3 regions of the Undibacterium sp. Ji49W genome follow, and region 3 is predicted to be linked to each of the others. Evidence: predicted binding sites of a transcription regulator. Region 3 holds the regulator's gene; each other region holds the start of a gene.
The links. Region 3 encodes LexA, which represses DNA repair genes until DNA is damaged. Its sites were predicted from a motif close to ACTGTATNNNNATACAGT; they were not measured.
Positions count from the first base shown of each region.

Region 1: recA (recombinase RecA) is a predicted target of LexA. The motif match lies at 1,381-1,398, and genes of this name have one in related genera.
Region 2: ruvA (Holliday junction branch migration protein RuvA) is a predicted target of LexA. The motif match lies at 1,850-1,867, and genes of this name have one in related genera.

Region 1 covers NZ_JBMPOW010000001.1:504,573-508,784, forward strand. Annotated here, with positions in the region: gene ACO0LK_RS02160 (hypothetical protein) at 27-728, opposite strand; gene recA (recombinase RecA) at 1,468-2,511, shown strand; gene recX (recombination regulator RecX) at 2,611-3,069, shown strand; gene ACO0LK_RS02175 (DUF2889 domain-containing protein) at 3,312-3,896, shown strand; gene sucC (ADP-forming succinate--CoA ligase subunit beta) at 3,928-4,212, shown strand, end outside.
Region 2 covers NZ_JBMPOW010000001.1:28,037-32,248, forward strand. Annotated here, with positions in the region: gene ACO0LK_RS00105 (2-keto-4-pentenoate hydratase) at 1-32, opposite strand, end outside; gene ruvB (Holliday junction branch migration DNA helicase RuvB) at 180-1,250, opposite strand; gene ruvA (Holliday junction branch migration protein RuvA) at 1,254-1,835, opposite strand; gene ruvC (crossover junction endodeoxyribonuclease RuvC) at 2,019-2,561, opposite strand; gene ACO0LK_RS00125 (GIY-YIG nuclease family protein) at 3,076-3,357, opposite strand; gene purH (bifunctional phosphoribosylaminoimidazolecarboxamide formyltransferase/IMP cyclohydrolase) at 3,448-4,212, opposite strand, start outside.
Region 3 covers NZ_JBMPOW010000003.1:71,801-76,012, forward strand. Annotated here, with positions in the region: gene ACO0LK_RS04465 (hypothetical protein) at 1-283, shown strand, start outside; gene ACO0LK_RS04470 (hypothetical protein) at 530-1,021, shown strand; gene ACO0LK_RS04475 (hypothetical protein) at 1,077-1,475, shown strand; gene ACO0LK_RS04480 (hypothetical protein) at 1,553-2,077, shown strand; gene lexA (transcriptional repressor LexA) at 2,234-2,890, opposite strand; gene rpsF (30S ribosomal protein S6) at 3,157-3,525, shown strand; gene priB (primosomal replication protein N) at 3,557-3,856, shown strand; gene rpsR (30S ribosomal protein S18) at 3,866-4,150, shown strand; gene rplI (50S ribosomal protein L9) at 4,177-4,212, shown strand, end outside.

The sequences.
Region 1 (4,212 bases), on a different contig from region 3:
TCATACGGAACACCGCGCAACTAAAATCAACGCATCTCCGCCTGGCATAGCCCCTTTGGCGTCCAGTTATGAACCAATGTAGTTGGCGGAAGAGAGGGGGCATGGAGGATAAGTGCGAAACCTTTTCTCGGTTCGTGCCCTAATGCCATTAGCAGCATTGGCGGGCCCCCACGTATTACCATGCTATTTCCTGCTCCGCGCCCTACTTGTACGCCTTCTGGCGTTTCCAGACAGGAATCCCCGCTGACGGCATAAAAAGCTTCGGGCCCAGAGTGGACATGGATTGGTGCTGTCATACCTGGGCTAAAGGTAGATTTGAGAAACTCCGCATCATACGAAGTATTTCTATCTATTGGAATAGGCCCCACTTGCGCGACGTGTTCTCCGTTAAGCGGGCGCGATGCCACCGGTCCGACGGTGAACAACCAGAAGCTGCCAAACGCTTTGACAACCGAAGCGCCCCGGACTACATCCCGCTGCGCTGCTTCGACGCTGGAATATTTATCCAGACTCCAATAGACGGTATCTGCGTTAAAGTTGCCCAAGCTCTCATGTGAAAGCAGACATGCGGGGCCAGCTTTTTCTTCGTTGACGTTCACGTCCTCACAATGACGGGATGTGGCCTGGGCCCAGCCAGGAGCGCTCGCGATGATTAATTTGAATGCGATTAAGATGCCTGCAATACTTTTGCACCTGGACGACATCCAAAATTTGTTGGCAGTTGACATGGGCACTCCATACGATTTAACAGCGGGACTAACATGAAGGGTTACGTTGATTGCTACGCAAGCGGTTCGCTTTTGGCCAGCCTCTGCCGATTCAGCCACGTTTTAATCAAAATTTTCTGTCCTGTTTGCTTCAACCTGCCATCACCATTCACACATGCATAAAGGGACGTGATCGTAGTGTCCAAACGGCGTGCCACTTCGACGGCATTGGCTTTAGGCTCAGTCGTCGCTGCCATCGCCGTCATCACCGAACAACATAACGCATCTGACGTACAAGAAAAGCTAAGTCCAAGGGTACGATATCGTGTAGTTTTTATCAATAAGTTTTCTTGTGGTTTTGCGGCCCCCTTTGGGAATTTTGTTGACCCTACGACAAACGGTCGTTTTTCCTGCACTAATTCTCTTACTTTCGAAATTTCAATCAAGCAACACCGTCTATCTGCGCTTCAAAAGTCATTCGAAGATAGTAAAAGTGGTCTTTAGGCCATCATAAGAGTTCAGAGTTAAGTGGAAAAATTCAGAGTTAAATGAAAATCGACAATTTCGACAGAAATGGAAATTTTGTCAAACGAATAATAATTTTATTATTGCCAACACTTCGCTGTAAAATCCCCCGTTCAACAATCAATGCAAAAAGTCGCTTGCATAAATCACTGTTTTTTTATACAGTACTGCAAAACGCAGGAAATTAAATCTGCGCTTCATTTTTCCACCCGCCGCTTATTGAATGAAAGAATGTATGGACGATAAGAAACCAGAGAATGCCTCAGAAAAAGCAAAGGCACTTGCTGCCGCACTGGCACAGATAGAAAAGCAGTTTGGTAAAGGTTCGGTCATGCGTATGGCCGATGGCGAGGTGGTGGAAGAAGTGCAGGTTGTGTCCACGGGTTCGCTGGGTCTGGATATTGCACTGGGCGTCGGTGGCTTGCCACGTGGCCGTGTTGTCGAGATTTATGGTCCTGAATCCTCTGGTAAAACCACATTGACACTGCAAGCTATTGCTGAAATGCAAAAACTGGGTGGTACTTGTGCGTTTATCGATGCAGAACATGCGCTGGACGTGGGTTATGCCCAGAAGCTTGGCGTAAATCTGTCTGATTTGCTGATTTCCCAGCCAGACACGGGTGAACAGGCGCTGGAAATTACGGATGCGCTGGTGCGTTCAGGCAGTGTTGACCTGGTGGTTATCGATTCTGTGGCAGCCCTGACGCCACGTGCCGAGATCGAAGGCGACATGGGTGATTCCTTGCCTGGTTTGCAGGCACGTCTGATGTCTCAGGCTTTGCGTAAGCTGACAGGCAGTATCAAGCGTACGAATACGCTGGTGATCTTTATTAACCAGATTCGTATGAAGATTGGTGTCATGTTCGGTAGCCCGGAAACTACAACAGGTGGTAATGCCTTGAAGTTTTATGCTTCTGTGCGCCTGGATATCCGTCGCACTGGTTCCATCAAGTCAGGTGATGAAGTGGTTGGCAATGAAACCAAGGTGAAGGTTGTCAAGAATAAGGTGGCACCGCCATTTAAAGAAGCGCATTTTGACATCATGTATGGCGAAGGCACGTCCCGCGAAGGCGAGATTCTGGATCTGGCGGCGGATGCCAAGATCATAGAGAAAGCCGGTGCCTGGTATAGCTATAACGGTGAGCGTATTGGTCAGGGTAAGGATAATGCACGTACTTATCTGAAAGAGCGTCCTGAGCTAGCATTTGAAATTGAAAATAAAGTGCGCTTACATCTGGGTGTGCCTTTGTTGATGCCGTCAGCGGTGACTGCTGACTAAGACAGACAGGTTCTGAGCCATGGGCCATGAACCTTAAGTCATGCCAGTTGGCGGCGCGAGATATTTGCGCTGGCTGACTGGCATTTTTGTTTTTAAAGTATGAAAAGACCTCCACTTAGCCTGAAAGCCCGTGCTCTGCGTTATTTATCCATGCGTGAACATAGCCGTATGGAGTTGGAACGCAAGCTGGCGCGCTATGCAGAAGAGGGCGATGATATAGAAGGCGTGCTGGATTTTCTGGAGGCGGCCAAGTATTTGTCTGGCGAACGTTTTTCTGAATCGCTGGTGAACCGGCGCCAGGCCAGGTTTGGCAATAACCGTATTCTGGCGGAGTTGCAAAGTCATGGCCTGGATGCGCAGGATATAGAACATGTAAAGGAAGACTTGAAAGAATCCGAACTGGAAAGGGCGATTCAGGTCTTGCACCGAAAATTTTCCCGGCCGCCGCAAGATCACCAGGAAAAGATGAAACAGTCGGCATTTTTGCAGCAAAGAGGTTTTTCCAGTCGCGCCACCCAGGCAGCCCTGCGTGCACCGCGCGACGAAGAGTTGCCATAACAGCAAAGCCGTTTTGATATGTAGCTAGACCACTAACAAAAATATTAATTTTCTACTTATATTTTTGCATAAGCTTAGGCAGAAATCTGCTTAAATTGTAGTCATATGATGAGTTCCGCGCAGGTCTGTGCTAAACTCTGCTGGTTTTTTTGCAGGGCCGCAGGAGCGGCTGTTATCGTAGAAGCTGCGGTAACGACACGCAATTGTGGCTATTTATTCAGAATGAGCCGCCAGCAGGCATGATGCCCTTATCTCCGTCCACCAACAGACGCGCTTTGAACCATACGCGTACTATCCAGATCGAAGCGTTCGCGCGCGATGATGGATTGTGGGATCTTGACGCCCGTATTACTGATTATAAGCCACGCGATATCACTCTTGCCTCCGGCACGCGCCCGAATGGTGCTGCCCTTCACGACCTGAGCTTACGCCTGACCATCGATTTGCAACTCAATGTTGTGGATGTTGAGGCGGCTTCCGACGCGGTTCCTTATCCTGGTTATTGTGAAGCGATTGTTCCCGATTACAAGAAGTTGATCGGCCTGAATCTGCTACGGCAGTTCCGCCAGGGCGTGAAAGAACGCCTGTCCGGCATTCATGGCTGTACCCATTTAACCGAAATGGCACAAATTTTACCCACTGCAGCAGTCCAGGCTTTCGCCGGCGATGTCATCGATACCCGCGATGGTGCGACCGATGACGCGCAGCAGTCAGAACAACCTTTTCAACTCGATCGCTGCCATGCCCTGCGTACTGATGGGCCTGCGGTTGTCAAGTATTACCCGCGCTGGTCAAAGACCTTGTCCAGTGTGAAATCACCCAGCTAGTTTGTTTGTTTAATTATTTATACCTCAGTGTCTGAAGGGAAGTCGTATGAAAATTCATGAGTATCAGGGTAAAGAAATCCTCCGCAAATTCGGAGTGACAGTACCACGCGGTATTCCATGCCTGTCTGTTGACGAAGCTGTCAAAGCAGCCGAAACACTGGGCGGACCAGTCTGGGTCGTTAAAGCCCAGATTCACGCCGGTGGCCGTGGTAAGGGTGGTGGCGTGAAAGTCGCCAAATCCCTGGAACAAGTGCGTGAATACGCAGATGCCATCCTGGGCATGCAACTGGTCACGCATCAGACTAGTCCAGAAGGT
Region 2 (4,212 bases), on a different contig from region 3:
GCATAGGCATGGTGTTCGGCTTGTAAGGACATGGCATCAAGTTTGGTTGGTTCGAGCACAAAAAAGTTCAGGAAGGTGTTGCGGTGCGTCACTTTCTGTTTCTGGAATGGTTCTTACTATCAGGTCCGGGCAATACAGCTGCTAGTTTCAGCCATGATCCCAAAGAGAGGCCTGCGCCTTTAGCTGCCGCCCCATAATTCGCCGTTATTGCCTGATCTGGGCATGGTTACACCAAAATGTTCATAGGCCGATGGAGTTGCTATCCGGCCTCTGGGCGTACGCTGCAAAAATCCCTGTTGAATCAGATAGGGTTCCAGTACGTCCTCGATGGTGTCGCGCTCTTCACCGATAGCGGCGGCGACATTGTCCAGGCCAACAGGGCCACCACCAAATTTGAAGAGTATGGCTTCCAGCAGCTTTCTGTCCATCAGATCAAAACCAGCAGCGTCCACATCCAGCATTTTCAGTGCGGCATCCGCCATGGGGCGTGTGATCTCGCCATTGCCCTTGACCTCGGCATAGTCGCGCACGCGTCGCAGCAGGCGATTGGCGATACGTGGTGTGCCACGTGCCCGCTTGGCAATTTCTCTGGCACCATCAGCCTGTATCGGCGCGTTCAGCAGTGAAGCCGAACGGGTAACAATCTTGGTCAATTCTTCCGGTGTATAAAATTCCAGCCTGGCGACGATACCGAAACGGTCGCGCAGCGGGTTGGTCAGCATGCCGGCACGGGTTGTTGCACCCACCAGGGTGAAGGGCTGTAAATCCAGCTTGACCGAACGTGCAGCCGGTCCTTCGCCAATCATGATATCGATCTGGTAATCTTCCAGTGCCGGATACAAAATTTCTTCCACGACCGGTGACAGCCTGTGGATTTCATCGATGAACAAGACATCGTTTGCTTCCAGGTTGGTCAGCAGGGCTGCCAGGTCGCCGGCACGCTCCAGTACCGGGCCGGAAGTCTGGCGCAGGTTGACCCCCATCTCGCGGGCAATAATATGGGCGAGCGTGGTTTTACCCAGGCCCGGTGGCCCGAACAGCAGCGTGTGATCGAGTGCTTCGCTGCGCTGCCTGGCGGCAGTGATGAAAATTTCCAGCTGACCGCGTATCTTTTCCTGGCCGACATATTCATCGAGTTGCTTGGGACGCAGAGCCCGCTCTATTGCCTCTTCATTGGGCGAGCTGGGCGTCGCCGAGATAATGCGCGGCTCGCTGAAGTTGGAAGAAAGATTATCTGTCTGTATCGTCATCGCTTAGCCTTTGGACAGTGCTTTCAATGCCAGCTTGATGCCGTCCGACACACCGCTGCCAGCGGGTACGGATTTCATGGCCAGCAAGGCTTCCTTGTCGGAATAACCAAGGGCTTGCAAGGCATTCAGGATATCGGCACTATGGTCGCCGGCTGCCAGGGCCGCTGTGGCCGTGCCCAGGTCGGCACCCAGTTTACCTTTCAATTCCAGCAACAGACGCTCGGCGGTTTTTTTGCCTATGCCAGGTACACGGGTCAGGCGTCCAGCTTCCTGTAAGGTAATTGCCTGCGCCAGATCAGCCACCGACATGCCGGACAGTATAGACAGGGCAGTGCGGGCACCAACACCGCTGATCTTGATCAATTGTTTGAAAGTAGTGCGTTCTTCGGCAGTGCCAAAACCAAACAGGACATGGGCATCTTCGCGTATCGCCAGATGGGTTAGCAAGACTACTTTTTCGCCAAGATGAGGCAGATTATAGAAGGTGCTCATGGGCACATCGACTTCATAGCCTACGCCCTGGCAATCGACCAGCAATTGCGGAGGATTCTTTTCTATCAGAGTGCCTGCAATGCGACCTATCATAAGACTGCTTTCATACTGTATGAATAAGCAGTGATAGTAAACGATTCTTGCGCGTTTGACGAGGCTCGCAAGTAATTTATAACGATATTACCTGCCTGCAAGGCAAGGTAGGGCAAGAGTGAGATAAAGATAAAGATAGAGATAGAGAAATACGACCATGTTTGCCATGAGACGGCCAACTCGCTAACCCACCAGGCGCCCACCTTTGACGCGCAGCCCTTTTTTTGCCAGGCCAGGTGCCAGTGCCCCCAAGGTTGCGAGTGCATCGCCACTATGGGCATGGCAGATGGCCACGCCCAACGCATCGGCAGCATCGCTGCCGGGCAATCCTGACAGGGCCAGCAGGCGCTGCACCATATCCTGTACCTGTTCCTTCTTGGCACGTCCGTGGCCGACCACACCCTGCTTGACTTGCAGGGCTGTGTATTCTGCCACCGACAGGTCAGCCGCCACCAAAGCACAGATGGCCGCCCCACGCGCCTGCCCCAGCAGCAAGGTGGATTGTGGATTGACGTTAACGAACACTTTTTCTATGGCAGCACAATCAGGCTGGTAAGTCCGTACTATTTCAGACACGCCTGCCAATATGGTTTTCAGGCGTTCCGGCAATGAGCCCTCTATGGTTTTGATGGTGCCCGAGGCAATATACGTCAGCTTGCTGCCCTGTTTATGGATGACGCCAAAACCGGTGGTACGCAAGCCGGGGTCTATGCCTAGGATTTTCATGAGGTTTTTTGTTGATATCGGTGAGTCTGGTGCTGATGTTGCCGAGCGAGTATTGCTGGTGAGTATAGCGTATCAGTGTGGATTTTTATTTGTGCTTAGGTGAGCGAGTAATTACTTTTTTATTATTATTTGTGATTGATGTGCGTTGCATGCTATGAGTTTTATTACTTTGCGAATCGTATTCGTAGGCGGCGAACGCCACTGGAGCGCCAGCCCGGTAGTCTCCAGCCTACGCTGGAGCGACGTTAATTGGATGTGTAGTTTTTGGGCGATCTTCAGCTCGGTTTGAATCGTCGCAATGCTGTACGGTCGAGCGAGTAAGTATTCTCAAATTCGTCATTCCTGCGTAGGCAGGAATCTAGTGCCGTTCGTTGCGTGCTGAGATAGTTAATACTTGTGAATGATATTCGTGACCAACCAACGCCACTGGAGCACCAGTCCGGTGGTCTTCTGCCTGCGCAGGAGCGACGTTAATTAAGTATGGGGGATTTAACAAATCGCGTGTTTGTCAGACTCAAACAATATCCAGATACAAATCCCGCCAATATGGATTCGTTTCTTCAATTAATCTGATCTTCCATTCCCGTTTCCATGCCTTGATTTGTTTTTCACGCTGAATGGCAGAAAGAATCGAATCGACCTGTTCAAACCAGACTAGTTGATGAACCTTATACCGGGAAGTAAAACTGTCGACAAAGTCATTCTTATGCTGATAAACACGCGCGATCAAATCGCTGGTAACTCCAACATATAAAGTGCCATTTCTGGCACTGGCAAGAATATAGACGTAAGCCATGAAAAGGAACCTGGAATAAAAAAACGGCCCTGGTCAACAGAGCCGTTTTAAACAGAATCGCTAATTGATCAATACCGCATCAATATCATATCAATGACGGAAATGACGCGTGCCTGTATACACCATAACGACACCACGTTCATCCGCAGCATCAATCACTTCTTGGTCACGCATGGAACCACCTGGGTGGATCACGCAAGTCGCGCCTGCATCCACCACTACATCCAGGCCATCACGGAAGGGGAAGAACGCATCAGACGCGACCGCAGAACCAGCGAGTGTCAGGCCAGCATTCTGTGCCTTGATGGAAGCGATGCGGGCAGAATCAATGCGGCTCATCTGGCCAGCACCTACACCCAGCGTCATACCGTTCCCGCAGAAGACGATGGCGTTTGATTTGACATACTTGGCAACGCGCCAGGCGAACATCATGTCAGCCATCTGTTGTGGAGTTGGTTGTAATTTTGAGACGACGCGCAGTTCTTCCTGCAAGACGTTTTTGGCATCCGGTGCCTGCACCAGCAAGCCACCACCTACGCGTTTCATATCATATTGATTGAATCCAGCACCCAGGGAAATTTCCAGCAGGCGCACGTTTTGTTTCGCTGCAAAAATCTGTTTTGCTTCGGCTGTGAAAGATGGTGCGATCAACACTTCAACGAATTGCTTGGCGACGATTTCAGCAGCCTTGCCATCAAGCTCGCGGTTGAAGGCGATGATGCCGCCAAACGCAGAAGTCGGATCTGTCTGCAAAGCCTTGCTGTAGGCTTCAAATGGTGTTGTGCCCAAAGCCACGCCGCAAGGATTGGCATGCTTGACGATGACGCAGGCAGATTCAGCGAACGACTTTACACA
Region 3 (4,212 bases):
AAAGAACGGCGCAATTCTTTGCGGAAGCATGAATCCCGTTGATTCGAACGAAGAACTGGAGCAACAGGTTGATGCACTCCAACTTGGTATTGTGATGTCTATTGAAATGCTTTCCAAATTCGATATTCGCATCGCCTTGGATGACAGAACCTTTGTCGAATTTATGTGTGCGTCGAACGATGATGAAAATGTGTTTCACATTTTTGGTCCAGATCATCTATTTTTGGGCTATTCACCGGCTCATGGATGGCGACTTAGGAAATCGAATGAGCCTTCTCTGTAAGAGTGCCTTCCGGTCTTTCATTCGTCAGTAGCGCAAGTAAATTGATTTGGGGTTTCAAACTTGTATGTGATGTGCATACGCCACTTTAAAAACACAGTTTTTGGGCCATTTCCAATATCGAAGTGGCAAACATGCTGCCGACCTGCTTGATGTCCGATTGAGTACCTTTGAAAAGAAAATTTTACCCGGGCCGCCCGTTTCACAAAAGAGAACCATTTCAGCGTAGATGATTTCGGAGAACAATAAATGCCCGATAACGTAGTTATTTTTAAAAGCCCGGAATTTTTTAAACTTGTAAAAGAAATGTCGAAGTTCGAGCGTCAAATTAGCAAAAGCCGCATTGATGTTCCCAGGCCGGGATATGTTATGGACCAATGGGGAAGTTATGTGTCTGAAGCTAAAGTAAATGGTTTGATTGATTTGCTCAAACAGCTAATGAGGGTAAATGAGGAAGATGAAGCCCGTGCCGCCCGCTCTATTTATGCAGGTCTACTGCTAACCTTGAATCGATTTGATGCGGCGAAAAATGAATTTAAGGCATTGGCCGATGAACGGCCCGAGAAGAGTGAACTAGACATGCTCAATATTTTAATTATTGAAGCAAAGAGAGGTAATTTTGACGAGGCGAAACGGCTTGCTGGGGTTGTAAATGCAATGTCTGGGGAATGGTACCAAATAACAGACGAGCGAATTCAAGAAAAATATAACAACCACCAAAAGATCATTAAATCCAAATGAAGCTGAAGTTGATTGTGTTGGTCGCCAATGAACAGAGCACTGAAATGATGTGAATATGTATGAAATAAAACCTGGAATCGGTGTAGCAAATGTTGTATTCGGTCAGAAGGCGGAATCGCTCTCATCTATGGGATATTTTGAAGACCCGGATGGCTTTGACGAGATAACTGAATGGCGCACGTACAAGAAGAATGATGAGTTTAAGTGCTATGTAAAAAATGGCGAAGTAATATGCATTGCTTGTTTCTTTGACTGTCTTATCGATGGTTTTTCTTTGATGGGCAAAGAGTTACACGAGTTAGTCCAGGCGATGGGTGAACCTGATGAGATCGGTGAACCGCTATGGGTAACAAATGATCGACAACAAAGACCTTATGAGTATTTTTCGCTTGGTTTGCAGATTTGGTTTGAGGGCGATAAGGTGGTTTCGGTTTTTTGTAACGACGAATATTGAATTTCTCACCTCCCGCAATTGATCGGAATAGAAGAAATTCTGAGCTGAAAATTTTGATTAATTGAATGAGATAAGAAATGCATTTAGATTTACTGAGAGATACTGCTAAAACATTCCCCAAAATTGAAAATAAACTTGAAATTCTTGGTTTAAAGATATGGCACTGTAAATATGAAACTTTGCAACCTTTGGCTGAATTTCAGAGCCTGGAAAAATTGGTAATTGCCTCATTTCCAGATGATTCGCTTGATATAGTCGTGTCATTGCCAAAATTGAGATATTTGCGGATTTTACATATGCCAAAGATATCAAAACTTGATGCGTTGTCTAGTACTCAATTTATTGAGGTACTCTCATTGTCCACATCACCATCTTGGGACTCAAGTGGAAAATGTACAATTGTTGAATCACTTAAACCGATAGCTTTAATGCCATCGCTCAAGTATTTAGAGCTATTCGGCGTTTGCCCAGTAGACAGATCTCTTGCTGAATTAGATGGCTGTAGAAATTTGCAAACAGCTCGATTCTCGCGATATGCAAACGACGAAATAGAGCGTTTTTATCGCTTGACCGGAGTAGAAAACCAATACGTCTCTGACTGAGGCGTGGAAAGCTAAACATCTCTCGGAGGTATTTATGCTTAACAATCGGCAAGCAAGCTATTGCTTGCCGATGCTTCCTGCCGGTATTGCCAAAAAAGTTTGAGGACGAGCCGGGTGTGATCCGGATGAGAGGGGAGGATCACACCCAGGCTGTCCTCAAACCCAGTTTCTCATCAGGCCGACTGCCAGGCCTTCCAGAGCAAAATCTTCTTCGGTATCGCCCACTCTGATGATGGGGTAATCCGGGTTTTCCGGCATCAGTTCAATCAGGTTGCCGGTTTTTTTGTAGCGTTTGACGGTGACATCATCACCCAGGCGGGCGACGACGATCTGGCCATTGCGGGCGCTGTCGGTTTTTTTGACGGCCAGCAAGTCACCGTCCAGTATGCCGGCATCGCGCATGGACATGCCGCGTACCTTCAGCAAAAAATCAGGCTTGGCAGAGAACAGGGCGGGGTCCACATGGTAGGTGGATTCGATATGTTCGCTGGCCAGTATGGGCGAACCGGCGGCCACGCGGCCAACCAGTGGCAGGCTCAATTGCATCAGTGCCGGATGCGGCAGGGCCATCTGTATGCCAGGGATGTGGCTGGACAGTTCAGATTCCAGCAGGCGTATGCCGCGTGATGTGCCGGCAGCGATCTCGATGACGCCTTTGCGTGCCAGTGCCTGCAAATGCTCTTCTGCGGCATTGGTGGAGCGGAACCCCAGTTCTGCGGCGATCTCTGCGCGGGTAGGGGGAAATCCGGTATTTTGGATAGCATCCTTGATCAGGTTAAGGATTTGTTCCTGGCGGGCAGTGAGTTTTAGCATGGCGTTTTTTTTAATGTGAATGTGCTGTATAGGCAAGCAGTCTGTATTTTTATACAGTAAAGCTGAATATGCAAGTCAAAATCTGCTGAGATCACCAGAAATGTGAAAAATTACCTCATTGAAACCGGCAAATCGGGGTTTTGCCTGGCTAAGTCACTGATCTAATTGATCAATGTTGAAAACTGGGTTATTATTGTCGGCTTTCCTCTTCCCGCACTCGTCTTGACGCCGAGGCGGGCTATTTTTATTGTCCACAAGGAGAATATATGCGTCATTATGAAATCGTATTTATCGTACATCCCGATCAGAGCGAGCAAGTTCCTGCAATGATCGAACGCTACAAGGCAAGTGTTGTAGCTCGTGGTGGTCAAATCCATCGCGTTGAAGACTGGGGCCGTCGTCAACTGGCTTACATGATTCAAAAACTGGCGAAAGCGCACTATGTTTGCTTGAACATTGAATGCGATGCTGAAACTCTGCTCGAGTTGGAAACAGCATTCAAATTCAATGACGCTGTCTTGCGTCACCTGACAGTCAAACTGAAAAAAGCAGAAACAACACCTTCTCCAATGATGAAAGCTGTTCAGAAGGAAGATGCTGCAAAAGCGCAACGTGTAGAAGCGCCTGCTGCTTAATTATTCATTGACAGAGGTCGTGTAAAAAATAGTGAATCAGCTGAAGCTTGTAGCCCGGATCGTAGAGAAAACCGCACTGCGGTACACACCGGCCGGTATACCAATAGCTTCTGCGACATTGATGCACAGTTCGGAAACTCGTGAGGCGAACACAGTTCGACAGGTCGAGTTTGAAATTTCAGCGGTAGCGGCAGGGGAGATTTCCCGCCGGTTCAATGAAATTGATCTGGATGTGCCGGTGGAATTTACTGGTTTTTTAGCACGCAAAAATCGCAATAGCAAAAGTCTCGTTTTTCATGTCACTGAATTCGGGACACCTTTACTAGATTAGGAGCCAAAAATGGCATTCGGTAAAAAATTCGACAAAAGCAAATTGAAGCAAAAGCGTCAGCAACAAAATCCTTTGTTCAAGCGCAAAAAATTCTGCCGTTTCACAGCGGCACATGTAGAAAAAGTTGACTACAAAGACATCGACACACTGAAAGACTTCGTGCAAGAAAACGGCAAAATCATGCCTGCACGTCTGACAGGTACTAAAGCGTTGTACCAACGTCAAGTTGATACAGCAATCAAACGTGCACGTTACCTCGCGTTGCTGCCATACACTGATTTGCACACAGCGTAATTGACGACAAGGTAAAGGAGAAAAATATGCAAGTTATTCTGTTGGATAAAGTCGTTAATCTC